DNA from 3 places in the Streptomyces sp. NPDC051207 genome. Region 3 is predicted to be linked to each of the others. Evidence: riboswitches for the same ligand, from Rfam matches in the RefSeq annotation. Region 3 holds a riboswitch; each other region holds the start of a gene.
What was found. Region 3 has a riboswitch for thiamine pyrophosphate ahead of AB0M97_RS29685 (thiamine ABC transporter substrate-binding protein). Riboswitches for the same ligand answer to the same signal wherever they lie in the genome.
Positions count from the first base shown of each region.

Region 1: it holds a riboswitch for thiamine pyrophosphate, as region 3 does, so the genes downstream of both, thiC (phosphomethylpyrimidine synthase ThiC) here and AB0M97_RS29685 (thiamine ABC transporter substrate-binding protein) in region 3, are expected to answer to the same signal.
Region 2: it holds a riboswitch for thiamine pyrophosphate, as region 3 does, so the genes downstream of both, thiO (glycine oxidase ThiO) here and AB0M97_RS29685 (thiamine ABC transporter substrate-binding protein) in region 3, are expected to answer to the same signal.

Region 1 is NZ_JBFBAX010000034.1:38,848-49,309, reverse strand. Features, by position in the region: gene AB0M97_RS26360 (SsgA family sporulation/cell division regulator) at 1-331, shown strand, start outside; gene AB0M97_RS26355 (YibE/F family protein) at 505-2,007, opposite strand; TPP riboswitch at 2,080-2,269, shown strand; gene thiC (phosphomethylpyrimidine synthase ThiC) at 2,262-4,070, shown strand; gene AB0M97_RS26345 (hypothetical protein) at 4,237-5,106, opposite strand; gene AB0M97_RS26340 (metallophosphoesterase) at 5,300-6,403, opposite strand; gene AB0M97_RS26335 (LacI family DNA-binding transcriptional regulator) at 6,594-7,706, opposite strand; gene hisC (histidinol-phosphate transaminase) at 8,130-9,209, shown strand; gene AB0M97_RS26325 (cyclophilin-like fold protein) at 9,365-9,757, opposite strand; gene AB0M97_RS26320 (cytochrome ubiquinol oxidase subunit I) at 9,956-10,462, shown strand, end outside.
Region 2 is NZ_JBFBAX010000003.1:351,524-361,985, reverse strand. Features, by position in the region: gene AB0M97_RS05175 (deoxyribonuclease IV) at 1-675, opposite strand, end outside; gene pknB (Stk1 family PASTA domain-containing Ser/Thr kinase) at 710-2,674, opposite strand; gene AB0M97_RS05165 (thiazole synthase) at 2,773-3,567, opposite strand; gene thiS (sulfur carrier protein ThiS) at 3,570-3,770, opposite strand; gene thiO (glycine oxidase ThiO) at 3,767-4,930, opposite strand; TPP riboswitch at 4,928-5,039, opposite strand; gene AB0M97_RS05150 (FAD-dependent oxidoreductase) at 5,211-6,452, shown strand; gene AB0M97_RS05145 (Rv2175c family DNA-binding protein) at 6,701-7,066, shown strand; gene thiE (thiamine phosphate synthase) at 7,297-7,962, shown strand; gene metF (methylenetetrahydrofolate reductase [NAD(P)H]) at 8,109-9,032, shown strand; gene AB0M97_RS05130 (hypothetical protein) at 9,089-10,027, shown strand; gene AB0M97_RS05125 (NAD(P)/FAD-dependent oxidoreductase) at 10,095-10,462, opposite strand, start outside.
Region 3 is NZ_JBFBAX010000053.1:1,930-12,391, reverse strand. Features, by position in the region: gene whiG (RNA polymerase sigma factor WhiG) at 1-371, shown strand, start outside; gene AB0M97_RS29725 (helix-turn-helix domain-containing protein) at 466-1,023, shown strand; gene AB0M97_RS29720 (M23 family metallopeptidase) at 1,121-1,801, opposite strand; gene rpsB (30S ribosomal protein S2) at 2,083-3,000, shown strand; gene tsf (translation elongation factor Ts) at 3,175-4,011, shown strand; gene pyrH (UMP kinase) at 4,211-4,969, shown strand; gene frr (ribosome recycling factor) at 5,094-5,651, shown strand; gene AB0M97_RS29695 (phosphatidate cytidylyltransferase) at 5,651-6,799, shown strand; gene rlmN (23S rRNA (adenine(2503)-C(2))-methyltransferase RlmN) at 7,098-8,204, shown strand; TPP riboswitch at 8,230-8,335, shown strand; gene AB0M97_RS29685 (thiamine ABC transporter substrate-binding protein) at 8,416-9,504, shown strand; gene AB0M97_RS29680 (iron ABC transporter permease) at 9,480-10,462, shown strand, end outside.

The DNA.
Region 1 (10,462 bases), on a different contig from region 3:
CGCCATCCGGCTGACGTTCCATCTGCCCGGTGATGCGCCGGTCACCTGGGCCTTCGGCCGCGAGCTGCTGATCGACGGGGTGGGGCAGCCGTGCGGGGACGGGGACGTGCGGGTCTCGCCGGCCGAACCGGACATGCTGGGTGAGGTGCTGATCCGGCTTCAGGTGGGCGGGGACCAGGCGCTGTTCCGCTCGTCCACGGCACCCCTGGTCGCCTTCCTCGACCGCACCGACAAGCTGGTGCCGCTGGGCCAGGAGGGGGCGCTCGCCGACTTCGACGCGCATCTCGACGAGGCGCTGGACCGGATCCTGGCGGATCAGGGCGCCGGCTGAACGGTTACGGCAGCCGGGTGGTGCCGTAACGCTTCGCCGGGCGCCGGAGGAGGGTGCGCAGGAACGATTCGGCCCCCGGGGCCCGGGTCCCGCGTCACGCGACACCGGGCGCGAGGTCTCACCGCGTCCCCCGTCCCCCCGTCTCCCCGGCCCGTCTCACCGGACCCGGTACTTCACCGCTTGCGGCGTCGGCCCCGGCCACCGCCGCGGGCCGCGGCCGGCCCCCCCGCGGCCGTGGCCGGACCACCCGCCGCGCCTGCTGACCGGCCGCCGCCCTTCCCCGTCCGGTCGGCGGAGACCACCAGGGCCGCGAGGCACGTGGTGACCGGCACCGAGGCGACCAGGCCGATGGAGCCGACCAGCGTACGCACGATCTCCTCGGCCACCAGCTCGCTGTTGGCGACCGTGCCCACACTGCTCTGCGCGATCGAGAACAGCAGCAGCAGCGGCAGCGCGGCACCCGCGTAGGCGAGGACGAGCGTGTTGACGACGGACGCGATGTGGTCCCGCCCGATGCGGATGCCCGCGCGGTACAGCCCGCGCCAGCCCATCGACGGGTTGGCCTCGTGCAGCTCCCAGACCGCCGACGTCTGCGTGACCGTCACGTCGTCGAGGACACCGAGGGAACCGATGATGACGCCGGCCAGCAGCAGACCGCTCATGTCGATCGTCGGATACAGGCCGTGGATGAGACCGGTGTTGTCGTCGGTGTTGCCGGTGAGCGCGGCCCAGCCGATGAACAGCGAGCCGAGGACGCCGATGAGCAGCAGCGAGATCAGGGTGCCGAGCACCGCGACCGATGTCCGGGCCGACAGGCCGTGGCACAGGTAGAGCGCGATCAGCATGATGGCGCTCGACCCGACGACCGCCACCACCAGCGGGTTCGAGCCCTGGAGAATCGCGGGCAGGACGAAGAAGTTGAGCACCAGGAAGCTGATGGCCAGCGAGACCAGCGCCATGACGCCGCGCAGCCGGCCGACGGCGACGACGGCGAGGGCGAAGATCCCGGCGAGCAGCGCCATCGGGAACCTGCGGTTGACGTCGGTGACCGAGTACTGGAGATCCTTGGGAGCGGAGGGCTCGTAGGCGACCACGACCTCCTGGCCCTGCTCCAGCTGCCGGGACTGGTCCGGCTGCACGATCTCGATGAACGTGCGGCCCTTGTCCTTGCCCGTGTCGATGCGGATGGTCGCCTTCTTGCAGGTGCCGGTCGCCTGCTGCTGGGCGGAGGAGCCCTCGGCCGTGGAGGTGTCGCCGGTCGGCGTGGCTCCCGAGGCGTTGACGGACTCGCAGCTCACCTCGTCCACGTTGGTGACCGTGGCCTGCTGCGTCTGCCGGTCGAAGCCGACACCGGTGCGCTCGTGCGGCGGGGCGCCACCGGGCCAGAGCACAGCGAGCCCGACCACCACCGCTGCGGCGAACGGGATGAGGACGGCCGCGATGACCTTGCGCAGGTGCTGGGAGACGGGGGCGGCCGGACCGTGCGCGTGGCTGTGCCCATGCCCGTGGCCATTCCCGTCACCGCCGGGGCCGTGACCGTGCCCGCCCCCCGCGCCGTGCCCGCCCGATCCACGACCGTGGCCCTGGCCGCCGCTGCTGCCACCTGAGCCGCCACCGCTGCCGGTGCCGCGCGGAGGCTCGGACGGTGGATACGGGGGATGCTGCATCGTGGTCACCGACCGATCATCGCAAGAACGGACGGGGGCCCCTGTTCACCGCGCCCGGATTGACGCTAGCGTGGAGGCACCTTTTGTACACGCGGGAGCTCGGAGCACCGGGCTGAGAGGGCGCTGACCTCCGTCCCAGCGATGTTTCACGGGAAACATCACCGAAGTCGAGTGATGTTCCCCACGGAACGTCGGCAGACGGATACCGCTGCGTCGACCGCCGAACCTGTTACCGGGTAATGCCGGCGTAGGGAGTAGGTCTCATGACCAACAAGGACGCACGCACGCCTGCCTCCGCGAAGATCCAGGCCGAGGATTCGGCCGACGAATCGAGCAGTACGGAGGCCGGGAAGTCCATCGGCTGGCACAAGGCGTACGTCGAGGGTTCGCGCCCCGATCTGCGGGTGCCGGTCCGTCAGGTGCACCTCACCAACGGGCAGTCGGTCACGCTGTACGACACGTCCGGCCCGTACACCGATCCGCACGTCGACACCGATGTCCGCCGCGGGCTTCCTCCGCTGCGGGAGAACTGGATCGTCGCCCGCGGCGACACGGAGGAATACGCGGGCCGTCCCGTCCGTCCCGAGGACGACGGGATCAAGCACACCTCACCGCGCGGAGGGCTGCGCAACCTCGACGCCGTCTTCCCCGGCCGGCCCCGCCAGCCGCGCCGCGGCCGTGACGGCCAGGCGGTCACCCAGCTCGCGTATGCCCGCCGCGGCGAGATCACGCCCGAGATGGAGTACGTGGCCATCAGGGAGAACGTTGCGCCCGAGGTGGTCCGCGAGGAGATCGCGGCCGGCCGGGCGGTGCTGCCGGCCAACGTGAACCACCCGGAGATCGAGCCGATGATCATCGGCAAGCGGTTCCTGGTGAAGGTCAACGCCAACATCGGGAACTCGGCGGTGACGTCCTCCATCGAGGAGGAGGTCGAGAAGATGACGTGGGCGACCCGCTGGGGCGCCGACACGGTCATGGACCTCTCCACGGGCCGCAACATCCACACCACCCGCGAGTGGGTGCTGCGCAACTCCCCCGTCCCGATCGGCACGGTGCCGCTCTACCAGGCTTTGGAGAAGGTCGACGGCCGGGCCGAGGAACTGACCTGGGAGATCTACAAGGACACGGTCATCGAGCAGGCCGAGCAGGGCGTGGACTACATGACGGTCCACGCGGGTGTGCGCCTGGCGTACGTCCCGCTGACGGCCAACCGCAAGACCGGCATCGTCTCGCGCGGCGGCTCGATCATGGCCGCGTGGTGCCTGGCGCACCACAAGGAGTCGTTCCTGTACGAGAACTTCGAGGAGCTCTGCGAGATCCTCGCCGCGTACGACGTCACGTACTCCCTCGGCGACGGTCTCAGGCCGGGCTCGATCGCGGACGCCAACGACGAGGCGCAGTTCGCGGAACTGCGCACGCTCGGGGAACTCAACCGGATCGCGAAGCGTTTCCACGTACAGACCATGATCGAGGGCCCGGGACATGTCCCGATGCACAAGATCAAGGAGAACATCGACCTTCAGCAGGAGATCTGCGATGAAGCCCCGTTCTATACGCTCGGCCCGCTGACCACGGACATCGCCCCGGCGTACGACCACATCACCTCCGGCATCGGTGCGGCGATGATCGCCTGGTGGGGCACGGCGATGCTCTGTTACGTCACGCCAAAGGAGCACCTCGGCCTGCCCAACCGGGACGACGTCAAGACCGGCGTCATCACCTACAAGATCGCGGCGCACGCGGCCGACCTCGCCAAGGGACACCCGGGCGCGCAGGAGTGGGACGACGCGCTGTCCGACGCCCGTTTCGAGTTCCGGTGGGAGGACCAGTTCAACCTGGCCCTCGACCCGGACACGGCACGGGAGTTCCACGACGAGACCCTGCCGGCCGAGCCCGCCAAGACGGCCCACTTCTGCTCGATGTGCGGGCCGAAGTTCTGCTCGATGAAGATCTCGCAGGACATCCGGCGCGAACACGGCGGCCGCAAAGCCGAGATCGAGGAGGGCATGGCCCAGAAGTCGAAGGAGTTCGCGGCCGCGGGCAACCGCGTGTACCTGCCGATCGCGGACTGACGAGGGCGGTTGCGTCCAGGGCGCGGCGGCGCTTCCGTCCAGGGCGCGGCACAGCCGGCAGTCCGGCCTGTTGTTCGCTGATGCCCTCGGGGTGCCCCCGCAGCGGGTCCCGCATCCGGCCCTTCCGGGTTCGGAGGCGGGACCTGCGAGGGGCGCCGGCCGGTGGTTACTCCGGCTGGTGGTCCGGGCCTCCGAAGTCCGGGCTCGAGTAGTCCGGGCTGGAGAAGCTCGGCCGCCGGCCGGCCCCGCCGTCACCGGGGCTGGTGAACCCCGGCCGGTCGTAGCCGAGGTGGGGCATGCGGCTGACCGGTGCGGGTGAGGCCGTGCCGTGCAGTGCGGTCGCCGGGCTGCCCGGGTCGGCGAGGGCTTCTTGGAGGAACGGCAGTATGCCGCGCTCCAGCAGGGCCTCGTGCCAGGCGTCCCGGGCCCTGGTCACTTCCGCGTCCAGCGCCCCGTGCAGGCCGGCGTCGTCCGACGGGCTGTTGCGCAGGGCGGTGACCAGCAGCCCGGCGGCGGCGATCAGGATGGCGACGGCGGCCACCGCGCCGAACACCCACCCGGTGGTGACCATGGTCTGGGCGAACGCCGGCTCGGGGGTGAGCATCTTCAGGATGTACCCGACGAACAGGAAGATCGCGGCGGCGGTGCCCGCGAGGACGGGTGCCAGGACCGCGACGACGGCGACGGCGCCCGCACCGGCGGCCCCGGTGACCTCCCCCACGCTGGTGGCGAGCGCCCCGTCGGCCGAGCCCCGCTCCGCGGAGCCGGTGTCGTGGACGGACGACGGGGCGGACGGCGCCGGACGGCGCAGGTCCTCGCGGGCCTTGACGTAGTGCTGGTATTCGGTCGCCGCGGCCGCCGTGATGAACGCGGTGGCGCCCAGCGCCATGGTGCGCAGCTGTTCCGGGTTGAGCCGCTGTCCCACAGCGGCCAGTTCCGGGCGGTGTGGTGCGGAGCGCAGCGCCTCGTCGAGGAGCCGCTCGTAGTCCTGGCGGTCCTCGTTCGGCAGGTGCTGCGGAACGCTGTTCATCTGCATCCCCCGATTCTCCGTAGGGCTTGGGGCTCGCATGCCAACGAGCCGTCGGGCAGAAACGGAGGGGAGCCTGCTACGGATAAGCCGATGGTAGAGCGGTGACGGCGCGCGGTGACAGGGGGTTTCCAGAAATTGGGTCCTGGCCTGCGCGGTCGCCCCGCCGGTCCGTCGTGCCGGACGTCTGCCCGGCGGACGCTCAGATATCCAGGGGAAGTTGCTGGACCAGCAGTTTCCCGGCCATGGTCACTCCGCCGTCCATGGCGATGGCGAGTCCGTCGGCGTAGACGTGCGGTCCGTCGACGACCGGGCCGGTGTTCTCCTCGCCGTCCTCGGAGCCGACGTCGCCGAGCAGATAGGGAATGGGGCTGTGGCCGTGTACGACGCGGGTGCCGCCGTATGTGTCGAGCAGTGAGCGAACGGCGGCGGAGCCGCCTTCGTCGCGGAAGGAGAAGCGCTTGGTGAACTTGCGGAACAGGTCCCACACCTCCTCCGCGTCGTTGCGCGTGATCGTCTCGCGGACGGTGTCGTTGACCTCCTCGATGGAGGCGCCGTAGTCGAGGTAGGCGGTGGTGTCGGAGTGCACGAGCAGGTGCCCGTCGACCTCCTCCATGGCGTCGAGCCGGGCCATCCACTGCAGGTGGTGGTCCTGGAGGCGGTCCATGTCGGTCTTCTGCCCGCCGTTGAGCAGCCAGGCGGCCTGGAAGGTGGCCGTGCCCGCGCCGGAGTTGACGGGGGTGTCGCCGAACCGCTTGGCGCCGAGCAGCAGCAGTTCGTGGTTGCCCAGCAGCGCTTTGCAGTAGCCGCCGGCCGCGGCGGCCTCGGCGGACAGCCGCATCACGAGGTCGATGACGCCGATGCCGTCCGGGCCGCGGTCGGTGAAGTCGCCGAGGAACCACAGCCGGGCGGTGCCGGCGCACCAGCGGCCGGCGGAGTCGATGAGGCCCTTGTGCTGGAGGGCGGCCATCAGTTCGTCGAGGTAGCCGTGCACGTCGCCGACGACGAACAGCGGCCCCGGGCCGTCCGCCGGCTGCGGCGCGGGCGCGGGCACGGCCGAGGGGTCGAGGGTCACCTGGACGGTGTCGCCCCGGTTGATGACGGGCAGATCGCGCTGCGTGGGCGTGTACGAGTCCGGGAACTCCACCTGCTCCTCGGCGGAGCCGGTGAACGGAACCGGCTGCGAGCCGTGGGCGTACGGAGCGGTCTCGTGGACGTACGCCGGGACGCGGAAGTCGCGCAGCGTCGCCGTCCGCTCCACCTCGGGTCCCTGACCGGCCCCCTGAGTCATCGAACCCTCCACCATCGCGCCGCATCTGCACCGCTTCGGACTGCCTGGTCGCAGCGGCCCGCGGTGTCGTGGGCCCATCATAGGAATGCGGATCGCGCCATGTGATGACCCAGGGGTGGTGAATCGGAGCAAGACTCCAGTTCACTGCGGCTTTCGCCCCGATTGCGCCGGGGTTCGGCCGGCTGTGACCGGTGCCGACGCGGTTCTACTTCTCCTCGGGCGACCGTGGCGGGCTGACGGTCGTGCGCGGCGAGCGTCGCTGGGACGAGGTACGCACGATCAACTCCGTCGGTATCACCTGCTCGACCGGCTGGTCCGAGTCGAGCCCTTCGATGGCGTCGATGAGCAACTGGACCACCGCGGTGCCGATGCGACGGGGCTTCAGGGAGAGCGTGGTGACGGGCGGGTCGGTGTTGGCGTACACGGTGGACTCGCTGCAGCAGACCAGCAGGAGGTCGTCCGGGACGCGCAGTCCGTAACGGCGGGCGGCGGCGAGGAGGTCGGTGCCGTTCGGGTCGAACAGGCCGTAGACGGCGTCGGGCCGGTCGGGGCGGGCGAGCAGCCGGTCGGCGGCCATCGCGCCCGCGCAGGGGTCGTGCGCCGGGTAGGCCTCGTAGACGGGGTCCTGGCCGACGCGTTCGCACCAGCGCAGGTAGGCGGTCGTGGACAGGTGGGTGTACGTGTCGGTCGTGGTGCCGGTGAGCAGGCCGATGCGGCGTGCTCCGGCGTCGGCGAGGTGGTCGAGAATGCCGAGGACCGCGGCCTCGTGGTCGTTGTCCACCCAGGCGGTGACCGGCAGCGAGCCGGCCGGGCGGCCGTCGGACACCACGGGTAAGCCCTGCCGGACGAGTTCGCTGACCACCGGGTCCTGGTCGGAGGGGTCGATGACGACCGTGCCGTCCAGGGCGACGTTCGACCACACGTCGTGGCGCGAGGTCGCCGGGAGGATGACCAGGGCGTATCCGCGGGCGAGCGCGGCGGATGTGGCGGCGCGGGCCATCTCGGCGAAGTACGCGAATTCGGTGAAGGTGAAAGGTTCATCCCCGTACGTGGTCACGGTCAGGCCGATGAGTCCCGACTTGCCGGTACGGAGCGTTCTGGCGGCGGCCGAGGGGCGGTAGCCCAGCCGGTCGGCGACCTCACGGACGTGACGGCGGGTGGCGTCCGGGAGCCGCCCCTTGCCGTTGAGGGCGTCGGAGACGGTCGTGATGGAGACTCCGGCGGCGGCGGCCACGTCCCTGATGCCCGCCCGGCCCGGCCGGCTGCCTCGACGTGAGGTTTCCGCGCGGCTCACCTGGTGCTTCCCTGCTGCTGTCATGGCGAGCCGATAGTAGGGCTCTTGCGGTGGGGTAGTGCGGACGCATATGCACGGGTTGACAGGCACGTTTCTGCATGGCTCGAAGGGTCCAACTGCCTGCGAAAGTAAGACCCTTGGCCGATCTGATGCCGATACCTGACTTGTTGGCGTGCACAGGCCTGCACAGCCCTCGATGTTGCGAAGAGGTCTCAACTCACCTTCACGGGTGATGCGCGCCACGGCGTGAACTACCGGCGCATAGATATATGTGGGGCGCGCCCCTCGTTTCGTCCCTCTTCGAGTGGTGTTGCCCCTGATGCCGGTGTGACCAGCGAGACCTCTGGGGCACGGCGTCCCCGCCCGTGTGCCGCCCCTATACGCAGCGGCGCCGAATCCTCATAAGGTGAGGAGTATTGGATGCCGGTGGTCATGAGGAGGACTGCGGTGAGCGAGACGAGCCCCAAGCTGCGCGCCGAGCTGGAGGGGATCCCGACCTACAAGCCGGGCAGGCCGGCCGCCGCGGGCGGTCCGGTGGCCTACAAGCTGTCCTCCAACGAGAACCCCTATCCGCCGCTTCCGGGTGTGCTGGAGAGCGTCACGGCGGCGGCCGGGTCCTTCAACCGCTACCCGGACATGGCCTGTACGGGTCTGATGAACGAGCTGGCCGAGCGGTTCGGGGTGCCCGCCTCCCACCTGGCCACCGGCACCGGCTCGGTCGGCGTCGCACAGCAGCTGATCCAGGCGACCTCGGGCCCCGGCGACGAGGTGATCTACGCCTGGCGGTCGTTCGAGGCGTACCCGATCATCACGCAGGTCAGTGGTGCCACCTCGGTGCAGGTGCCGCTGACGCCCGGTGACGTGCACGATTTGGAGGCGATGGCGGACGCGGTCACCGACCGGACCCGGCTGATCTTCGTGTGCAACCCCAACAACCCGACGGGCACGGTGGTGCGGCGGGCGGAGCTGGAACGCTTCCTCGACCGGGTGCCCGGCGATGTGCTGGTGGTACTGGACGAGGCGTACCGCGAGTTCATCCGCGACGCCGAGGTGCCCGACGGCGTGGAGATCTACCGTGAGCGGCCCAACGTCTGCGTACTGCGGACGTTCTCCAAGGCGTACGGCCTGGCAGGGCTGCGGGTCGGCTTCGCCATCGCCCACGAGCCGGTGGCCGCGGCGCTGCGCAAGACGGCGGTGCCGTTCGGGGTGAGCCAGCTGGCGCAGGACGCCGCGATCGCCTCCCTGCGCGCCGAGGACGAGCTGCTCGGCCGGGTCGGATCGCTGGTGTGCGAGCGCACGCGCGTGGTCGACGCGCTGCGGGCCCAGGGCTGGACGGTGCCCGAGACCCAGGCCAACTTCGTGTGGCTGCGGCTGGGGGAGCGCACCGTCGACTTCGCGGCGGCGTGCGAGCAGGCGGGCGTGGTGATCCGGCCGTTCCCCGGCGAGGGTGTGCGGGTGACGATCGGGGAGAACGAGGCGAACGACATCTTCCTGAAGGTGGCGGAAGGGTTCCGCAAGGAACTCTGAGACGCGCTCCGCAGGGAGTCTGCGGAGCGGCCTGCCGGGAGTTGTGTGGAGCGTCCGGCCGGGACTTCTGGGGTCTGATCCGCTGGCCTCTGTGAGCGCGATTCGGCGGGAGTTCCCCAGCGCGCGGCGGCGGGGCGTAGGCGTCTGCGGGCGCTCTACGCCCCGGTCGCGTTTTCCACCCGTACCGGGTCCCCGGGGCGCACCGTCGCCAGCAGGCGGGCATCACCGTCCAGGCGTCCCATCACGTTGCAGGGACCGGCGAGGCGGCACTCCTCGCCTCGGGAGATCGGCGTCGGCCCGTAGGGGAGCGCGAGGGCGTCACCGTCGGTCCAGAAGGTGACCGTGCCGGGCTCCACGACCTGCCGGGCGTCGGTTTCACGTGAAACGGTGATGCCGGTGTCGAAGTAGACCTCCTCGCCCCAGACGCACGCGGTGGAGGTGAGCGGCAGTGCGTCGGTGAGCGCCCGGGTGGTCGGGGTGTCGTCAAGGGTGGCGGTGAGGTGCCCCGCCGGCCAGGAGATCCGTATCCGTGTCGGCTGTGTCTGCATGCCGTGAATTCAACAAGATGTTGAAGTCGCTGCCAAGGGGTTGACGAGAAGGGGACCCCCTTGAGGGGTTCGCACGCGGGTGCGTCATAATTGCTTGTGAATGTGAACGCGTTCACAAGCGTGTCCCGGTTCCTCCCTTGCTGGAGTGACGAAACGGACAACCCGCCTGTGGCCACGCGATGTAAGGAGAGCGACGACGTGGAATTGGCTTTGGCGCCCGAGACACTGGCGCGTTGGCAGTTCGGCATCACCACCGTCTACCACTTCCTGTTCGTCCCCCTGACGATCTCCCTCGCCGCCCTGACGGCCGGCCTGGAGACGGCCTGGGTGCGGACGGGCAAGGAGAAGTACCTCAGGGCGACCAAGTTCTGGGGCAAGCTCTTCCTGATCAACATCGCGATGGGCGTGGTCACCGGCATCGTGCAGGAGTTCCAGTTCGGCATGAACTGGTCCGACTACTCGCGCTTCGTCGGAGACGTCTTCGGCGCCCCGCTCGCCTTCGAGGCGCTGATCGCGTTCTTCTTCGAGTCCACCTTCATAGGCCTGTGGATCTTCGGCTGGGACAAGCTCCCCAAGAAGATCCACGTCGCCTGCATGTGGATGGTCTCGATCGGGACGATCCTGTCGGCGTACTTCATCCTCGCCGCCAACTCGTGGATGCAGCACCCGGTCGGCTACCGGATCAACGAGGCCAAGGGCCGGGCC
Region 2 (10,462 bases), on a different contig from region 3:
GATCAGCTTCAGCCGGCCCGCGCCGACCGTGTCCACCAGCAGGTCCAGCGTCCGGTGCATGCCGCTCGGGCCGGTCAGGTCGTGCCCGGCCGCGAACACGTGGCAGGTGTCCAGGCACACGCCCAGCTTCGGATGGGCGTCCAGCGCCTCGAAGTACGGGCCGAAGTCCCAGGTCCGCGAGCACAGCGAGGACCCCTGACCGGCCGTCGACTCCAGCAGCAGACACGGGTCGTCGTCGTGGGTCAGCTCGTCCAGCAGCGGCAGCAGACGCTCGCGGACCTGCCGCAGCGCCACCGAGCGGTCCCGGCCGCCCGTCGCGCTGCCCGTGTGCACGACCACGCCGAGCGCCCCGATCTCCCGGCCGCGCCGCAGCGAGTGCCGCAGCGACTCCACCGAGCGCTCCGCGGTCGCCTCCGTGTGGGAGCCGAAGTTGATCAGGTACGGGGCGTGCACGTACGCCGGGATCGACTCCGCCTCGCACGCCGCGCGGAACGCCTCGTCCTGCCGCGGATTGCCCACCGGGGTGGCCCAGCCGCGCGGGTTGGCGACGAAGACCTGCACGGTCTCGGCGCCGAGGTCACGGGCGTACGACAGGCCGACGGAGTGCAGACCGCCGGCAACGGGGACGTGGCCGCCGACGGGATTGCGGGAACGGCCGGGCTGCTGACTCTTCACCCGACCAGGGTGTCATGCCGCACGGCCCGCCCCGTCAGCGGATCTCAAGGGTGATGGCCGACCCCTTGGGGGCGCTCTCCCCGCCCTCCACGGACTGCCCCTCGACGGTGTCCCCGAACAGGCCGAGCAGGCCGCGGTCCTCGCGCACCTCGAATCCGGCGGCCTCCAGCTCCCGCCTGGCGTCGTCCACGCTGTCGCCGACCACGTCCGGGACCTCGACCATCTCCGGGCCCCTGGACATCGTCAGCGTCACCGTGTCGCCCTCGGCGGCCCGGCTGCCGGGCGCCGGGGTCTGCCGGGCCACCTCGCCCTTGTCGTGCCCGGAGTGGACCGGCTCCGCGGCGACCTCCACCTTCAGGCCGGCCTCCGCCAGCTCGGCCCGCGCGTCGGCGAGGTCCTCGCCGGTGACGTCCGGCACGTCGACGGGGCTGCCCTTGCTGACGGTGAGCGCGACGGCCGAGCCCGCGCGGACCGTGGTGCGCGTCGCCGGGGACGTCGAGACCACGAAACCCCGGGGGACGTCGTCGCTGAACCTGCGGGTGACCATGCCCGGCTCCAGGCCGTCCTGCTTCAGCAGCGCGCGCGCCTTGTCGAGGCGGTAGCCGGCGAGGTCGGGCACCTTCACGTTCTTCGGGCCGTCGGAGATCGTCAGCGCCACGGAGTCGTTCTGCCGTATGCGGGTGCCGGCTTCCGGGTCCGTACTGATGACCGTGCCCCGCTTCACCGTGTCGCTGTGGGCGTGCCGGACGGCGCCCACGTCGAGTCCGGCCTCCGCCAGCCGGTCCCTGGCCTGCGCCTCCGTCTTCGTCAGCAGCGGCGGGACCTTCGTGAACTGGCCGGAGTTGATGTACCAGACGCCCGTGCCGACGCCGAACACCAGCAGCACCGCCAGCACCACCGTCAGCGGGCCGCGCCCGCGCAGCCCGGGGCCGCGGAGCGGCGGCGGGGGCGGCGGGGACTGCAGACGGCTGGTGCGGTGCACACCGGCCGCCCCGTCGTCCCCGCCGACCGGCAGCGGACGCGACGGGGACGCCCCCGCGCGAGCCAGGCCGAGCGTGGGGGAGTTCAGCGCGCGCGGGATCACGCTCGTACGGTCCTCGGTGATGTCGTGGCCCCCGGCGAGCGCCTGCGGCGGCATCGCGTCCAGCTGCTCGGCGCCGAGCGCGGCGCGCGCCACGCGGGTCCGCGCGAGCAGCGCCACCGCGTCGTGCGGCCGGACGTCCGGGGTGCGGGCGGTCGCCGACGCGACCAGCTCGTCCAGCTCGTACGCCAGGCCGGGCACGGCGGCCGACGGCGGCGGCACGTCCTCGTGCAGGTGCTTGTAGAGCACGGTCGCGGGGGAGTCGCCGTGGTGCGGCTTGTCGCCGGTCAGCATCTCGTAGAGGACGACACCGCACGCGTACACGTCGACGCGCGGGTCCGCGGTGCCGCTCTCGATCTGCTCCGGCGCGAGATACGCGACCGTGCCGAGCACCGTCCCGGTGGTGTTCGTCACCGTGTCCACGGCCCGTACCAGGCCGAAGTCGGCGACCTTGACCCGGCCGTCGTCCCCGATCAGGACGTTCTCCGGCTTCATGTCGCGGTGCACGAACCCGGCACGGTGGGCGGCGCCCAGCGCGGCCAGCACCGGCTCCAGGATGTCCAGCGCGGCCCGCGGCTGCAGCGCGCCGCGCTCGCGCAGCACGTCACGCAGGGTGCAGCCCGCCACGTACTCCATGGCGAGGTAGACGTACGGACCCTCGGTGCCCTGGTCGAAGACCTGCACCACGTTCGGGTGGGCCAGGCGCGCCACCGACTTCGCCTCGCGGATGAACCGCTCGACGAACGCCCCGTCGGCCGCGAGCGCCGGATGCATCACCTTGAGCGCGAGAACGCGGTCCAGGCGGGTGTCCACGGCCCGGTAGACCGTGGCCATCCCGCCGACCGCGATCCGCGCCTCGACGCGGTACCGCCCGTCGAGCAGCTGCCCGACCAGAGGGTCCTGAAGGGTCGTGTCCACGCAGGTGAGTGTACGAGCCGTCACTGACACCGACGTCCGCGCCGGAGCACTGCAGCCGACCTGTGACGCTTCGCACCGCGGGGACGCACCCGGGCCGGTCAGAACGCGGGGCGCTCCGGGTCCAGCACCGCCCGGCCCTGCGCGGGGGACGACGCCTCGGCGAAGTGGCGCCGGGGAATGCGCCCCGCGCGGTACGCCAGCCGCCCCGCCTCCACGGCACACCGCATGCCGGCGGCCATCAGTACCGGCTCCTGGGCGCGCGTGACCGCCGAGGCGAGCATCACCCCGGCACAGCCCAGCTCCATCGCCAGCGCCACGTCGGACGCCGTGCCCGCCCCCGCGTCCAGGATCACCGGCACGCGCGCGTGCTCCACGATCAGCTGGAAGTTGTGCGGGTTGCGGATCCCGAGCCCGGACCCGATGGGCGAGCCGAGCGGCATCACGGCCGCGCAGCCGACGTCCTCCAGCTTCCGTGCCAGCACCGGGTCGTCGTTCGTGTACGGCAGCACGGTGAACCCGTCGTCCACCAGCGTCTCCGCCGCCTCCAGCAGCTCGATCGGGTCCGGCAGCAGGGTCCGCTCGTCGGCGATGACCTCCAGCTTGATCAGATCCGTGCCGAGCGCCTCCCGGGCCAGGCGCGCGGTCAGCACCGCCTCGCCGGCCGTGAAGCAGCCCGCCGTGTTCGGCAGCACCCGGATGCCGAGCTTGTCCAGCACCGACAGCACGGACCCGTGCACCGACGGGTCCACCCGCCGCATCGCGACGGTCGTGAGTTCCGTGCCGGAGGCCACCAGCGCGCGTTCCAGCACGTCGAGGCTGGGCGCCCCGCCGGTGCCCATGATCAGACGGGACGTGTAGGACGTACCGCCGAGGACGAAGGGGTCGTCGGCCATGGTCAGCCTCCTTGGACGGCGGTGAGGACCTCGACGCGGTCGCCCTCGGACAGGGGCGTCGACGGCCACTCGGTGCGCGGGATCACGGTTTCGTTGAGGGCGGCGGCCACGCCGGACGGCGCCGCGGTGAGCGATGTGACGACGGTGTCGAGAGCCGTGCCGGGCAGGACCTCCCGGGGCTCCCCGTTGACGGAGATGTTCATGCGGGCTGCTCCGTGAGTGCGGTGCTGAAACGCTTCGGGGTGAAGGGGCGGGCCTCCTCGGGCAGGTCCCCGGTGGCCAGCGCGTGCGCCATGGCGTCGCCGGTGACCGGGGTGAGGAGCACGCCGTTGCGGTAGTGCCCGGTGGCCAGCAGCAGTCCGGGCAGCTCGGTCGGGCCGAGCAGCGGCGCGTTGTCCGGGGAGCCGGGCCGCAGCCCGGCCCGGGTCTCGGTCAGGGGCAGCTCGGTGATGCCGGGCACCAGCTCGTGCGCGTCGCGCAGCAGCTCGTAGACGCCGCCCGCGGTGACCGTGGTGTCCCAGCCCAGTTCCTCGCTGGTCGCGCCGATCACCAGCTCGCCGTTCTCGCGGGGCACCAGGTACACGTGGCTGCCGCGCACGATGGCGCGCACGGTACGGCTCAGGAACGGCGCGTACCGTGGCGGCACGGTCAGCCGCACGACCTGCCCCTTCACGGGCCGCACCGGTGGCAGCACGGCCTTCGGCACCCCGGCGAGCCGCCCGCTGAGGCTGCCCGCGGCGAGCACGGTCTGCCCGGCGGTCAGCTCCGTGCCGTCGGCGGTGACGACGCCCGTGGCCCGGTCGCCGAGGACCATGAGCCGCTCGGCCCACTGCCGGTGGAAGGCGACCCCGGCCTGTTCGCAGGCGGCCACGAGCGCGCGGGCCAGGCGCCGCGGGTCGACCTGGTGGTCGCCGTCGACCCGCAGGCCGCCGCGCACCCCGGGCGCGAGCATCGGCTCCAGGCGCCGGCAGTCCCGCCCGGACAGCCACTCCGACTCCAGCCCCGACTGCCGCTGGAGGATGTGCAGTTCCCGCAGGTGGGCGCGGTCGTCGGCGTCCAGGGCGACGGCGAGCGTGCCGCAGCGGCGGTGGCCGGGGTCGTGCCCGGTGAGGTCGGTGAGCTCCGCCACGAAGTCCGGGTAGCGGCGGGCCGACGCGAGGTTGAGCGCGAGCAGGGTCTGCTCGCCGTAGTGCAGTTCCGTGACGGCGGCCAGCATCCCGGCGGCCACCTGGGCGGCTCCGCCGCCGGGCTCGGGATCGACGACGGCCGTGGCGAATCCGCGCTGCGCGGACCGCCAGGCCGTCACCAGGCCGATGATTCCGCCCCCGACGACGAGGACGTCTGGTGTGCGCGTGGGCGACATGGGCGTCCAGCCCCTCCCTTCGCCGGCATGACCCGGATCAGGTTCGTACGGTCGGAGGCCGCCAGCCTCCCTCTCAGCCCGGTGCGTCCGGGCTCCCGCGAGTGCTTTACGTCGGTCACCCTAGCCCTCGCGGGTCGCGCCGGGTAAGGGAGCCTCCGCCGCGCCACGCGCGCGTGGACGAGAGCCGGGGGTCGCGGGAGGACGGCGGGACCGGCGTTGTGGAGCAGGTCACGCGGCACGACCGCTGACTGACAATCTGTCAGTTGTCTATGGTGATCAGGTGAGCGAGCAGACGCAGGACCGGGCAGGGGACGCGCCACGCCGCGTGGTCGTCGTGGGCGCGGGCATGGCCGGCGTGCAGACCGCCGTCGCCCTGCGCGAACAGGGCTTCACCGGCACCGTGACCGTGATCGGCGCCGAACCCCACCAGCCCTACGACCGGCCCCCGCTGTCCAAGGCCGTCCTGCTCGGCACGGCCGAGGGCTCCGCCTTCGACATCGACTTCGAGGCGCTCGGCATCGAACTGCGGCTCGGCCGCGAGGTGCTGGGCGTCCGCCCCGCCGACCACGCGCTCGACACCGCCGAGGGGCCGGTGCCGTACGACGTCCTCGTGCTGGCCACCGGCGCCGAACCGATTCCCCTGCCGGGCGCCGAAGGCGTGCCCGGCGTGCATCTGCTGCGCACCCTGGACGACGCCGAACGGCTGCGGCCCGTGCTCGCCCGCCAGCACGACATCGTGGTCGTCGGCGCCGGCTGGATCGGCGCCGAGTTCGCCACGGCGGCGCGCGAGGCGGGCTGCGCGGTGACCGTGGTCGAGGCGGCGGACCGGCCGCTCGCGGGCGCGCTGCCCTCCGAGGTGGCGGAGCCGATGGCCACCTGGTACGCCGACGCGGGTGCCGTCCTGCGCACGCACACACGCGTGGAGCGCGTCGAACCCGGCGCGGTGATCCTGGACGACGGCTCGCGCATCCCGGCCGGCGCGGTCGTCGTCGGCATCGGCGCCCGCCCCGCCACGGCCTGGCTCGCCGGCTCAGGCATCGCCCTGGGCGCGTGGGGCGAGGTGGTCGCCGACGCGCGGCTGCGCACCTCGGCGCCGGACGTCCACGCGGTCGGCGACTGCGCCTCCTTCCCGTCCGGGCGGTACGGCGAGCGGCTGCTGGTGCACCACTGGGACAACGCGCTCCAGGGCCCGCGCACGGTGGCCCGCAACATCGTCGGCGGGGCGAGCGGCGAGGCCGCCGCCGTGTACGACCCGGTGCCGTACTTCTGGTCCGAGCAGTTCGGGCGCTTCGTGCAGTACGCCGGCCATCACACGGCCGCCGACACCGTCCTGTGGCGCGGTGACCCGTCCGGACCGGCCTGGACGGTCTGCTGGCTGCGCGAGGACCGCCTGGTCGCCCTGCTCGCGGTGGGACGGCCGAGGGACCTGGCGCAGGCCCGGCGGCTGATCGAGGCGGGCGCCACGATGGACCCACGGCTGCTGGCGGACCCGACGCGGCCGTTGAAGACGGCGACGGCCTGACGGCCCTCAAGGGGGCGACGGTCCGGCACCCGCGTGGCCTCCGGAGGGTGGCCCTTACCCGCCCGGACTCGGGGAGGACGGCGGCCCGGACCCGCGCGGCCTCGGGGTGGACAACGGCCCGGACTCACGCGGCTCCGGGACGGCAACGCCCGGCACCTGTGCCACACCCCCCGTACACGGCCCGTGCACACGCCGACGCGGGGGGCTCCGACTTCCGACTGTCAGTGGCAGATGGCAGGCTTGTTTCCGTGACCGAGATTGACGCAAAGATCGATGCTCTCGTCCCCGCCTGGCTCACCCTCCCCGACATCGCCGAAAAGCTCGGCGTCGAGGTGACGCGTGTGCGGCAGCTGGTCAAGGACGGCCAGCTCATCGCCGTGCGCCGTGGTGAGAACCGCGCGCTGCACGTCCCCGCCGCCTTCATCGACGGGGACAAGGTCGTCAAGGGCCTGTCCGGAACCCTGACGCTCCTGCGGGACGACGGTTTCACGGACGAAGAGATGCTGGAATGGCTCTTCACCCCCGACGACAGCCTGCCCGGCACGCCCGCGCAGGCCCTGAGCGAGAATCGCGGCACGGAGGTGAAGCGCCGCGCCCAGGCGCTCGCCGTCTGACCTGAGCCCGACCCGACACACCGTCCGGCGTACGGGCCGGAACCCACCGGGGTCCCGGCCACAGCCCAGCACGGCCCGTCCCGGGACGATCCGGCCCGTACGCCACCGACATCCGCACGGCCACCGGCGCGGACCGGCCCGCGCACCGCACCGACATCCGTGCGCGTCACAGGCATCCGTGCGCCACCGACGGCACACATGCCGCGCACCGAACCCGGGGGGAACCACGTATGCCCGACACCGCCCTCAGTACCGACACCGCACGCGCCGCGCTCGCCGACGCCCGTGTCTACCTCTGCACGGACGCCCGCAAGCGCCAGGGCGACCTGCCCGAGTTCCTGGACGCGGTCCTGGCCGGCGGGGTCGACATCGTGCAGCTGCGCGACAAGGGCATGGAGGCCGCCGAGGAGCTGGAGCACCTGAAGGTCTTCGCCGACGCCTGCGCCCGGCACGGCAAGCTCCTCGCGGTCAACGACCGCGCGGACGTCGCCCACGCCGCCCGCGCCGGCGTCCTCCACCTCGGCCAGGGCGACCTCCCGGTCCCCGCCGCCCGCGCGATCCTCGGCGACGGCGTCCTGATCGGCCGCTCCACGCACGCCGAGTCCGAGGCCGCGGCAGCCGCCGCCCAGGACGGCGTGGACTACTTCTGCACCGGCCCCTGCTGGCCCACCCCCACCAAGCCCGGCCGCCACGCCCCGGGCCTCGACCTGGTGCGGTACACGGCCTCCCTCGGCACCGACCGCCCCTGGTTCGCCATCGGCGGCATCGACCTCGGCACCCTCGACCAGGTGCTGGAGGCGGGCGCCCGACGGGTCGTCGTCGTCCGGGCGATCACCGAGGCGGACGACCCGGGCGCGGCGGCGGCGGAGTTCGCCGAGCGGCTGCGTAAGGCGTAGGCGGACCCCGAGGGCCCGCGCCCGCCAGGTGGACCTGCGGACCCCGTGCGGGCCCTGATGTCCAAGGGATGGACAAGAGGTGGACAATTCGGGCAAATTTCCAGCATCCGGTTGGGGGACCGGCACCGCCTGACTAACCTGCGGGTATGGCCCTCGGAACCGCATCCACCAGGACGGATCGCGCACGGACAGTGCGCGACATGCTCGCCGGCGGCAAGACGACGTACTCCTTCGAGTTCTCCGCGCCGAAGACGCCCAAGGGCGAGCGGAACCTGTGGAACGCGCTGCGCAGGGTCGAGGCGGTCGCGCCCGACTTCGTCTCCGTGACCTACGGTGCCGGCGGCTCGACGCGCGCCGGCACGGTCAAGGAGACCCAGCAGATCGTCGCCGACACCACGCTCACCCCGGTCGCCCACCTCACCGCGGTGAACCACTCCGTCGCCGAACTGCGCAACATCATCGGCCAGTACGCCGACGCAGGCATCCGCAACATGCTCGCGGTGCGCGGCGACCCGCCCGGCGACCCGATGGGCGAGTGGGTCCCGCACCCGCAGGGCCTGACCTACGCGGCCGAACTCGTCCGGCTCATCAAGGAGTCGGGCGACTTCTGTGTGGGCGTCGCGGCCTTCCCGGAGATGCACCCGCGCTCCGCCGACTGGGACACCGACGTCGCGCACTTCGTCGACAAGTGCCGGGCCGGCGCGGACTACGCGATCACCCAGATGTTCTTCCAGCCGGAGTCCTATCTGCGGCTGCGTGACCGAGTCGACATGGCCGGCTGCGACACCCCCGTCATCCCCGAGGTCATGCCCGTGACCAGCGTGCGGATGCTGGAGCGGCTGCCCAAGCTGAGCAACGCCTCGTTCCCCGACGCCCTGAAAGAGCGGATCCTCACAGCACAGGACGATCCGGCGGCTGTACGCTCCATTGGCATCGAGTTCGCCACGGAGTTCTGCGCGCGGCTGCTGGCCGAGGGTGTTCCCGGCCTGCACTTCATCACGCTGAACAACTCCACGGCCACGCTGGAAATCTACGAGAACCTGGGCCTGCACCACCCGCCGCGGGCCTAGACCGGCCGCACGGGTTTACGACACACTGCGTAGCGGTCACTGGGAGAGGGGCGTACATGGGCTGGACGGTCCTCTACATCGCGTTCGGCATCGTCGCGCTGTGGCTGCTCGGCGAGGTGCTGCTGCAGTACAAGGCGCGCCTGCGCTGGCGGCTGCTGGCCTTCGCCGGGTTCCTCGGTGTCGTCGTCGGTGTACTCATTCCGTCCGTCGTCGTCATCGGACTGGGCGCCGCCGCCTTCGCGGTCGGCCAGACCTACGTCACGCTGTCGTTCCGGCGTGGCTTCGCGGCCGGCTGGGCGGTCAACGCGCCCGCCCTGAGCAGCAAGTCCCGCCGCTACGACCGCGACCGCCAGAAGCCCTCCCGGGACGACTCGGGACCCGAGTCCGACGGGAGCGGCTACGACACCGGGCGCACACACCGTGACGACGGGCTGTCCTCCGGGCAGGACGCCTACGACCGCGACGACGTCTTCACGCCGGCCCGTCCCCCTGCCGATCCGGCCGCCGCCGAGACCACCGCGGTCTACGAACCGCAGCCGCTGCCCGACGACACCGGCTCCTACGGCACGTACGGCGACACCGGCTACCCCCAGGGCGACCCGCAGCACGCGGACGCCGCCCAGGGCGCCGACCAGAACTACGCCTACGGCCACCCCACCGGCTACGACCAGAACTACGGCTACGACACCACGGGCCAGCAGCAGTACGCCGCCTACTCCGACCCGTACATCGGCACGCAGACCTACGGCGGCGCCCCGTACGACCCGTCGGGCTACGGCCAGCAGGCGTACGGGCAGCAGGGCTACGGCCAGGACCCGTACGCCTCGGGTTACGGCGGCGAGACCCCGCCCGGCGGCGTGTGGGTGCCGCAGCAGCGCAGCACCGACGACCCCTACGGCGGGGAACTGCCGCCCGAGCAGCCCTACCCGTACCAGGGCGAGCAGCCGCAGCAGCCGATGCCCGGCACGGGGTACGACGAGCAGTACCGCTACTGAGCGGCACGGCTCCCGCGCGGCACGGCTCCTGAGCGGCGCCGCCCGCGCTCGCCAGGCGCCGCCCCGGTCACTGCGAGCCGCGGAACTCCGGTCCCTCCACGATCAGCCCGGCCACCAGCGCGCCCGACATGCCCGCGTGCGGCAGCCCGCCGCCAGGGTGGGCCCAGCCGCCGACGGTGAACAGGCCCGGTACGAGGGTGCTGTTCGACGGATGCAGCAGCCGACCGCCGGCCGCGGCCAGCGCGGGCGCGGGCACCGCACCGGCGCCGGTTTCCGCGGCGATGTCGGTCGGCGTGCGCACCTCGCGCCACAGGATCCGGTCGCGCAGGCCGGGAACGGCCCGCTCGGCGGCGGCGATCATGCGGGCGGCGTGCTGTTCGAGGACGTCGGACCCGGCCCGGCCCCACTCGCCGGGCAGGGCGGGCACGGTCGATG
Region 3 (10,462 bases):
TGGGCATCGCGGTGGACGACCTGCACGCGGTGTTCAGCCAGTTGTCGCTGGCCAACGTGGTCGCGCTGGAGGAGCTGCTGCACGTCGGAGGCGAGGGCGGCGACCGGCTCAGCCTCATGGACACCCTGGAGGACACCACCGCCGACAACCCGGTCGAAGTGGCCGAGGACCGGGAGCTGCGGCGGTTCCTGGCGCGGGCGATCAACACCCTGCCCGAGCGGGAGAAGACCGTCGTCACGCTGTACTACTACGAGGGCCTCACCCTCGCCGAGATCGGCAATGTGCTCGGGGTGACCGAGAGCCGCGTCAGCCAGATCCACACCAAGTCGGTCCTGCAGCTGCGGGCGAAGCTGGCCGGCTTCGGCCGCTGATCCGGCCGGAAGAGGACAGTCCGGCCGGTGTCTCTCCCACCGGGAGCGGTCCCTCCGTAAGCTGGACGGCGTGCCAAGGATTCGAGCGGCCTCCGTGGCCGAGCACCGGTCGATGCAGCGAGCCGCCCTGCTGGACGCGGCACGCTCCCTGCTGTCCGAGGGCGGGACGGAGGCGCTGACCTTCCCGGCCCTCGCCGAGCGCACGGGGCTCGCGCGCTCGTCCGTGTACGAGTACTTCCGCTCGCGGGCGGCCGTGGTCGAGGAACTGTGCCAGGTCGACTTCCCCCTCTGGGCGGCCGAGGTCGAGGCGGCGATGGACCGGGCCGACGGGCCCGAGGCCAAGGTCGAGGCGTACGTCCGCAAGCAGCTGGAGCTGGTCGGGGACCGGCGGCACCGGGCCGTCGTGGCGATCTCCGCGAGCGAGCTGGACCCCGGGGCACGGGAGAGGATCCGGGCGGCGCACGGCGCGCTGATCGCGATGATCGTCGAAGCGCTGGAGGAGCTGGGCCACGCCGAGCCGCGCCTGGCGGCCCTGCTGCTCCAAGGCGTCGTCGACGCGGCCGTACGCCGCATCGAGCTGGGAGCGGCGGAGGAGCCGGGGGTCGTGACGGAGGCGGCGGTGTCGATGGTGCTGGGAGGCGTGCGGGGGTGAGAGCGGCGTCCGGCGGGGTGCCGACGGCTCGGCGTAGCGGCTGACGTCGCGGTCGCTGTGCCGTCCCCACGCCGGCCTCGACGCCGTGCGTCCGGTGTCACTCCGGTAGAGGCACTCCCAGTACCGGGAGGAGTCTCGGTGGTGTGTTGCCCGCCAGCCACGGTGGGAGCAGGGCCAGCGGGTTCAGGTAGGTGTCTGTCGCGCGCAGGCCCCAGTGCAGGCAGGCGGGGCCGCCGCAGTGGGCGGACGGGTCCAGCGTGCCCACGATGTCGCCGGCCGCCACCTCGGTGCCCTCCCGCACCGACGGCCGCACCGGTTCGTACGTCGTGCGCAGTGGGGGTGTGCCCGTGCCCGTCAGCTCCACCGACACCACTCCGCGTCCCGCGACCCGGCCCGCGAAGGAGACCCGCCCCGGGGCCACGGCCCGTACGGGTGCGCCCGGTGGGGCCGCCAGGTCGACGCCCCGGTGGCCCCTGCCGTACGGCGTGGCGGGCGGGTCCCAGCCGCGCAGCACCACGGGGCGCAGGCCCACCGGCCAGGCCCTGCCCACGGCCGGTACTCCCGGGCCCGGTAGCCCTGGGCCTGGCGCCCCGGGCCCCGACGCGGCCGGGGCCGATGCGGTGGCCGGCACCAGCGGTCCCGGGCTGCCCGCCCGAGCCGCCCCCGCCCAAGCCGCCCCCGTCAGTGGCGCTCCCGTCAGTACCGCGGTCCCCAGCACCGCCCCCGTCAACATCCACAGCAACCCCGTACCCGGCCACCCGTATCGCCTCGTTCGCATGTCAGGAACCGTGCCGCACGTTCGGTGGTCGGCGCTCGGGCCTGTGGACAACCGCCGCGTTGTGGGTATCGGCGTCACCCGGTGGCTTCCGGGTCCCGTACACTTCTGGTGGCGATCCGGGTCACCGGGTCGACTTCGCACGCCCCGACACCGGGGCCCGGCGCGAGCCGGTGTCCAGGTGTCAGCGCCTCTCGGTCCTTCGCGGCACGGCGCACGCGGGCGTCAGGCGCGGAAGCCGTCCGGTTTCCGCGGCACAACCGAGAAACACGAGGAGAGCGGCCATGGCCGTCGTCACGATGCGGGAGCTGCTGGAGAGCGGCGTCCACTTCGGTCACCAGACCCGCCGTTGGAACCCGAAGATGAAGCGCTTCATCTTCACGGAGCGCAACGGCATCTACATCATCGACCTGCTCCAGTCGCTGTCGTACATCGACCGCGCCTACGAGTTCGTCAAGGAGACCGTCGCCCACGGCGGCACGGTCATGTTCGTCGGTACGAAGAAGCAGGCGCAGGAGGCCATCGCCGAGCAGGCGACCCGCGTCGGCATGCCGTACGTCAACCAGCGCTGGCTGGGCGGCATGCTCACCAACTTCTCGACCGTCTACAAGCGTCTGCAGCGCCTCAAGGAGCTTGAGCAGATCGACTTCGAGGACGTGGCCGCCTCCGGCCTCACCAAGAAGGAGCTGCTCGTCCTCTCCCGCGAGAAGGCCAAGCTGGAGAAGACCCTCGGCGGTATCCGCGAGATGCAGAAGGTGCCCAGCGCCGTCTGGATCGTGGACACCAAGAAGGAGCACATCGCGGTCGGCGAGGCCCGGAAGCTCAACATCCCGGTCGTCGCCATCCTCGACACCAACTGCGACCCCGACGAGGTCGACTACAAGATCCCGGGCAACGACGACGCGATCCGCTCCGTCACCCTGCTCACCCGCGTGATCGCGGACGCCGTCGCCGAGGGCCTCATCGCCCGTTCCGGCGTGGCGACCGAGGGCAAGGGCGAGAAGGCCGCGGGCGAGCCGCTCGCCGAGTGGGAGCGCGACCTGCTCGAGGGCGACAAGAAGGCCGACGAGGCCCCGGCCGCCGAGGCCGCCCCCGCCGCCGAGGCAGCGCCCGAGGCTGAGGCAGCGCCCGAGGCCGAGGCCGAGAAGCCCGCCGAGGAGCCCGCCGCCGAGGCTCCGGCCGCCGAGGCCGAGCAGGCCTGACCCGTCAGTGTCGGTGTTGACGGCGGGAGCGGGGACATGAAGTCCGCTCCCGCCGTTCACCCGTAGGTCAGCGGTGTGTCAGCGGTCCACGGTCCCCACGGATGTACCACTGGACGTGGACGGCAGACTCCGTAGATCTTCGATCTTCCAGACTTCAGAAAGACACACAGACTCATGGCGAACTACACCGCCGCCGACGTCAAGAAGCTCCGCGAGCTCACCGGCGCCGGCATGATGGACTGCAAGAAGGCGCTGGACGAGGCCGAGGGCAACGTCGAGAAGGCCGTCGAGGCGCTCCGTATCAAGGGCCAGAAGGGCGTCGCCAAGCGCGAGGGCCGCTCCGCCGAGAACGGCGCGGTCGTCTCGATCATCGCCGACGACAACTCCTCCGGCGTCCTGGTCGAGCTGAAGTGCGAGACGGACTTCGTCGCCAAGGGCGAGAAGTTCCAGTCGGTCGCCACGGCGATCGCCGAGCACGTCGCCAAGACCTCCCCGGCGGACATCGAGGCGCTGCTCGCCTCCGAGATCGAGGCCGGCAAGACCGTCCAGGCGTTCGTGGACGAGGCCAACGCCAACCTTGGCGAGAAGATCGTCCTGGACCGCTTCGCGCAGTTCTCCGACGGCTACGTCACGGCGTACATGCACCGCACGATGCCCGACCTGCCGCCGCAGATCGGTGTCCTCGTCGAGCTCGACAAGCCGAACGCGGAGGTCGCCAAGGGCGTCGCCCAGCACATCGCCGCCTTCGCGCCGAGGTACCTCTCCAAGGAGGACGTGCCGGCCGACGTCGTCGAGACCGAGCGCCGCGTCGCCGAGGAGACCACCCGCGCCGAGGGCAAGCCCGAGGCCGCCCTGCCGAAGATCGTCGAGGGTCGCCTCAACGGCTTCTTCAAGGACGCCACGCTGCTGGGCCAGCCGTACGCGCTCGACAACAAGAAGTCCGTCCAGAAGGTCCTGGACGAGGCCGGTGTCACCCTGAAGCGCTTCACGCGCATCAAGGTCGGCATCTGAGTCCGTACCGCGACCGGTACCCGGCCCCTATAGGGTCGAGTGCAGTCGGCCATGCCGCCCGCGGAAGCCATTCCGCACGCGCGTGGTGCGGGCGACAGCAGATCTGACGAGGAGGCCATTGCCGAGCATGGGATGCGAACCACGCCCCACCGGCAATGGCCTTCTTCGTATGTGCGACACGTAAAAGAGGCGAGTTCCCATGAGCACCAAGGCCCAGAAGAGCGACGACGGCAAAGTACCCGGCCGGTTTCTGCTGAAGCTGTCCGGAGAGGCCTTCTCCGGCGGCGGGGGCCTGGGGGTCGACCCCGACGTGGTGCACGCCATCGCCCGTGAGATCGCGGCGGTCGTCCGCGACGGGGCACAGATCGCGGCCGTCATCGGCGGCGGCAACTTCTTCCGCGGCGCGGAACTCCAGCAGCGCGGCATGGACCGGGCCCGCTCCGACTACATGGGCATGCTCGGCACCGTGATGAACTGCCTCGCCCTCCAGGACTTCCTGGAGAAGGAGGGCGTGGACTGCCGCGTGCAGACCGCGATCACCATGGGGCAGGTCGCCGAGCCGTACATCCCGCTGCGCGCCGTGCGCCACTTGGAGAAGGGCCGCGTGGTCATCTTCGGCGCCGGTATGGGCATGCCGTACTTCTCCACCGACACCACCGCCGCGCAGCGCGCTCTGGAGATCGACGCCGAGGCGCTGCTGATGGGCAAGAACGGTGTCGACGGGGTCTACGACTCCGACCCGAAGAAGAACCCCGACGCGGTGAAGTTCGACCACCTCGGCTACGGGGAGGTCATCACGCGCGATCTGAAGGTCGCCGACGCCACCGCGATCACGCTGTGCCGCGACAACAAGCTGCCGATCGTCGTCTTCGAGCTTCTGTCGGAGGGCAATATCGCTCGCGCCGTCAAGGGTGAGAAGATCGGCACGCTTGTGGGTGACCAAGGAAGCCGGGACTGACCGGCCGGGGGATGGACAATGTCCTGCCGGTCGGGAACCGTGCAGGAAGAAGACGCGACGCAGCCGGCCGCCGCCCCGACAAGGAACCGCAGCCGGGCCTACTCAAGACACGCAGGAGCAAGTGGTGATCGAAGAGACCCTCCTCGAGGCCGAGGAGAAGATGGAGAAGGCCGTCGTGGTCGCCAAGGAGGACTTCGCCGCGATCCGCACCGGCCGTGCGCACCCGGCGATGTTCAACAAGATCGTGGCCGACTACTACGGCGCGCCGACGCCGATCAACCAGCTGGCCTCGTTCTCCGTGCCCGAGCCGCGCATGGCCGTGGTGACCCCGTTCGACAAGAGCGCTCTGCGCAACATCGAGCAGGCGATCCGCGACTCCGACCTGGGCGTCAACCCGAGCAACGACGGCAACATCATCCGGGTGGTGTTCCCCGAGCTCACCGAGGAGCGCCGCCGCGAGTACATCAAGGTCGCCAAGAGCAAGGGTGAGGACGCCAAGGTCTCCATCCGCTCGGTGCGCCGCAAGGCCAAGGACGCCATCGACAAGCTGGTCAAGGACGGCGAGGTCGGCGAGGACGAGGGCCGCCGTGCGGAGAAGGAGCTCGACGACACCACCGCGAAGTACGTCGCGCAGGTGGACGAGCTCCTGAAGCACAAGGAAGCGGAGCTGCTCGAGGTCTGATGAACGACTCTTCCTGGGGCGCGCCGCCACAAGCCGGGTACTGGGGGCCCACCGACCGGGGCCCCGGCCAGGGATATGCCCCGGGGCATGTCCAGGGGACTGCCCCGGCGGGTCCCTCGTACGACGCGCACGACGCGCAGCAGACTCGTCCCATGCCCATCGTGCCCGACGTACCCGATCACGGCGGAGACCAGGATGACGACCGGGGGGCCGCTCGGCTGAGCGGCCCCTTGTTCCGCGACGAGACGCCGCGGGCACACCCGTACGGGGAGGTGCCGCAGAATCCGGAGCCCATGCCCGACGCCCCGCAGCCGGCGCCGAAGCCGCACAAGAAGAGCGCGGGCCGTGACCTGGGTGCCGCGATAGGGGTCGGTGTCGGGCTCGGCGTGGTGATCGTCGCGTCGCTGTTCGTCGTCAAGGCCGTGTTCGTGGGTGTCGTCGCGGTCGCCGTCGTCGTCGGGCTGTGGGAGCTGACGAAGCGGCTCGACGAGCGCAGGGGCATCAAGGCGCCGCTCGTGCCGCTGGCGGTCGGCGGCGCGGCCATGGTGGTCGCGGGCTATGTGCGCGGTGCCGAGGGCGCGTGGGTGGCGATGGCGCTGACCGCGCTGGCGGTGCTGGTCTGGCGCATGACGGAACCGCCGGAGGGCTACCTCAAGGACGTCACCGCGGGCGTCTTCGCGGCGTTCTACGTGCCGTTCCTGGCGACGTTCGTGGCGATGATGCTCACCGCCGACGACGGGTCGCTGCGGGTCCTGACGTTCCTGCTGCTGACGGTGGTCAGCGACACCGGCGCGTACGCGGTGGGCTGGCGGTTCGGCCGGCACAAGCTGGCGCCGCGCATCAGCCCCGGCAAGACCCGCGAGGGGCTGCTCGGCGCGGTGGCGTTCGCGATGGTGGCGGGCGCGCTGTGCATGCAGTACCTGATCGACGACGGCACCTGGTGGCAGGGCCTGCTGCTCGGTTTCGCGGTCGCGGCCAGCGCCACGCTGGGCGACCTCGGCGAGTCGATGATCAAGCGGGACCTCGGCATCAAGGACATGGGCACGCTGCTGCCCGGGCACGGCGGCATCATGGACCGGCTGGACTCACTGCTGCCCACCGCGCCCGTGGTGTGGCTGCTGCTGGTGCTGTTCGTGGGGTCCGGCTGACGTCTCGGTACCGCAACCGTCGGTGAAGGCTCGTCGTCCTCTGGGACGGCGAGCCTGCGTCATGAGCGCACACAACGGGGAGAGCGGGATGGGCAGACGGACGAGACCGTGCGGGGTGGCGGTGCGACAGCCGTGGGTGCGGGTGCGGAGGCGGAGGTGGAAGTACTGCAGAAGGCACCGCCAGACGCTGCTGCGCTCGGTGATGGAACTCATCGGCGACTCCTTCTGACCCGCCTGCGGGACGCCGGTCCGGCGGCCCGGCGGGCGGCCTCCGTGGATCTGCGACACTGGTACAGCCATGCCTAAGCCCGGAGAACTTACTTTCGTCGCCCCGCGCGGAGCCAAGAAGCCGCCGCGGCATCTTGCCGATCTCACGCCTGCCGAGCGCAAGGAGGCTGTTGCCGCGATCGGTGAGAAGCCGTTTCGTGCCAAGCAGCTCTCGCAGCACTACTTCGCGCGGTACGCGCACGAGCCGGAGCAGTGGACCGACATCCCGGCCGCCGCCCGGCCCAGGCTTCAGGAGGCGTTGCTCCCGGAGCTGATGACGGTCGTGCGGCATCTGTCGACCGACCAGGGGACCACCCGCAAGACGCTGTGGCGGCTGTTCGACGGGACGCTCGTCGAGTCGGTGCTCATGCGCTACCCGGACCGGGTCACCATGTGCATCAGCTCCCAGGCGGGCTGCGGGATGAACTGCCCGTTCTGCGCGACCGGGCAGGCAGGCCTCGACCGGAACCTGTCCACCGCCGAGATCGTCCACCAGATCGTGGACGGGATGCGGGCGCTCCGGGACGGTGAGGTGCCCGGCGGGCCCGCCCGGCTGTCCAACATCGTCTTCATGGGCATGGGCGAGCCGCTCGCCAACTACAGCCGCGTCGTCGGCGCCATCCGCCGGCTCACCGACCCCGAGCCGGACGGGCTCGGGCTGTCGCAGCGCGGCATCACCGTGTCGACCGTCGGTCTCGTCCCGGCGATCCACCGGTTCTCCGACGAGGGCTTCAAGTGCCGGCTCGCGATCTCGCTGCACGCCCCCGACGACGAACTGCGCGACACCCTCGTCCCCGTCAACACGCGGTGGAAGGTGCGCGAGGTCCTCGACGCCGGGTTCGCGTACGCGGAGAAGTCCGGGCGGCGGCTGTCCATCGAGTACGCGCTCATCCGGGACATCAACGACCAGGCGTGGCGTGGCGACCGGCTCGGCCGGCTGCTCAGGGGCAGGCCCGTGCACGTCAACCTGATCCCGCTGAACCCGACGCCCGGCTCCAAGTGGACCGCCTCGCGGCCCGAGGACGAGAAGGCGTTCGTCGAGGCGATCGCCGCGCACGGTGTGCCGGTGACCATCCGGGACACCCGTGGCCAGGAGATCGACGGGGCGTGTGGTCAGCTCGCCGCCACCGAGAGGTAACCTGACCAGCAGTACGAACATCTGCATATTCCGACAGGGGAGCGCCACAGCGCTGAGAGTGCGGTACCGGCCGCAGACCCTCCGAACCTCGCCCAGGTCATTCTGGGTAGGGAGATCGGTCATCACTCGAGCTGTTGCGCCCTGCCCGCGGACCCCCAGGGGTCGCGGGCAGGGCCGCGTCTCTTCCTGGTCAACCCCAGGAGGAATTTCCGTGAACATCACCATCAAGCGGCTGACGGCCGCGGTCGTCGGGCTCGGCATGGCGGGCGGCCTGGCCGCGTGCGGCTCGTCCGGAGACGACGGGGCGTCCTCCGGCGGCTCCAAGACCGTCACCCTGGTCAGCCACGACTCGTGGGCCGCCTCCAAGAGCGTCGTCGCCGCCTTCGAGAAGGAGTCCGGCTACCAGGTCAAGGTCCTCAAGGACGGCGACGCCGGCACCGCCGTCAACAAGGCGATCCTGACCAAGGACAACCCGCAGGGTGACGTCCTCTTCGGCGTCGACAACACCCTGCTCTCCCGCGCGCTCGACAACGGCCTGTTCCAGCCGTACGAGCCGAAGGACTCCGAGCGGATCGCCCCGCAGTACCGGGCCGACGAGGGCAAGCACCGCGTCACGCCCGTCGACACCGGCGACATCTGCGTCAACTACGACAAGGCCTGGTTCAGCGAGCACAAGCTGACCCCGCCCGAGACCTTCGAGGACCTGACCGAGCCGCAGTACAAGAACCTGCTGGTCACCGAGAACGCCGCCACCTCCTCGCCCGGCCTGGGCTTCCTGCTCGGCACCGCCGCCAAGTACGGCGACGACGGCTGGCCGGACTACTGGAAGAAGCTCAAGGCCAACGGCGTGAAGGTGGTCGACGGCTGGGAGCAGGCCTACAACGAGGAGTTCTCCGGCTCGGCCGGCGGCAGGAAGGCCAAGGGCGACCGGCCGCTCGTCGTGTCGTACGCGTCCTCGCCGCCCGCCGAGGTCGTCTTCGCCGACCCGAGGCCCGGCACCGCGCCGACCGGTGTCGCCGGGGGCACCTGCTTCCGGCAGGTCGAGTACGCGGGGCTGCTGAGCAACGCCAAGAACCCCGAGGGCGGCAAGGCGCTGCTGGACTTCCTGATCAGCAAGCGGTTCCAGGAGGACATGCCGTTGAACATGTTCGTGTACCCGGTGCGCGAGGACGCCGAGGTGCCCGAGGAGTTCACCAGGTTCGGGCCGCAGGCGAAGGACCCGCAGACCCTGGAGCCGGCGAAGATCGCCGGTCACCGTGACCAGTGGGTCAAGTCGTGGACCTCGCTCGTCCTGAAGTGACCGGGGCCGCCGCACGGCGACGCGGGAACGCGGCGCGGCTCGGGCTGATGGCCCTGCCCGTCGCGTTCTTCGCGGTCTTCTTCGCCTACCCGGTCGCCGCGATCGTCGCGCGCGGCCTGAAGACCGGCGAGGGCTGGCACCTCGGCCGGATCGCCGACGTGCTCCAGGAGCCCGGCGTCCGGCACGTGCTGTGGTTCACCACCTGGCAGGCGTTCGTCTCCACGGCGCTCACGCTGCTGATCGCGCTCCCCGGCGCGTACGTCTTCGCGCGCTTCGCATTCCGGGGCAAGCAGGTGCTGCGGGCACTCGTGACGGTGCCGTTCGTGCTGCCGACGGTCGTCGTCGGTACGGCGTTCCTGGCGCTCGTCGGCCGCGGCGGGCTCCTGGACGAACTGTGGGGCGTCCGGCTCGACACCACCGTGTGGGCGATCCTGCTCGCCCACGTCTTCTTCAACTACGCCGTCGTCGTACGGACCGTCGGCGGGCTGTGGGCCCAGCTCGACCCGCGGCAGGAGGAGGCCGCGCGGATGCTCGGCGCCTCGCGGCTGCGGGCCTGGCGGCAGGTCACCCTGCCCGCGCTGGCGCCCGCCGTGGCCGCCGCGGCCCTCATGGTCTTCCTGTTCACCTTCACGTCGTTCGGTGTGGTCCAGATCCTCGGCGGGCCCACCTTCTCGACGCTGGAGGTCGAGATCTACCGGCAGACGTCGGAGATCTTCGACCTGTCCACGGCGGCCGTCCTGACGATGATCCAGTTCGTGGCCCTCGGTGCCGTCCTCGCCCTGCACGCCTGGACCGTACGGCGCCGGGAGACCGCGCTGCGGCTGGTCGACGCCTCGGTGACCGCCCGCCGGCCGCACGGCGCGGGGCAGTGGGCGCTGCTCGCGGGCGTCGTGGCGACCGTCGGCGTGCTGCTCGTGCTGCCGCTCGCCGTGCTGGTGCGGCGCTCCCTGGACGCGCC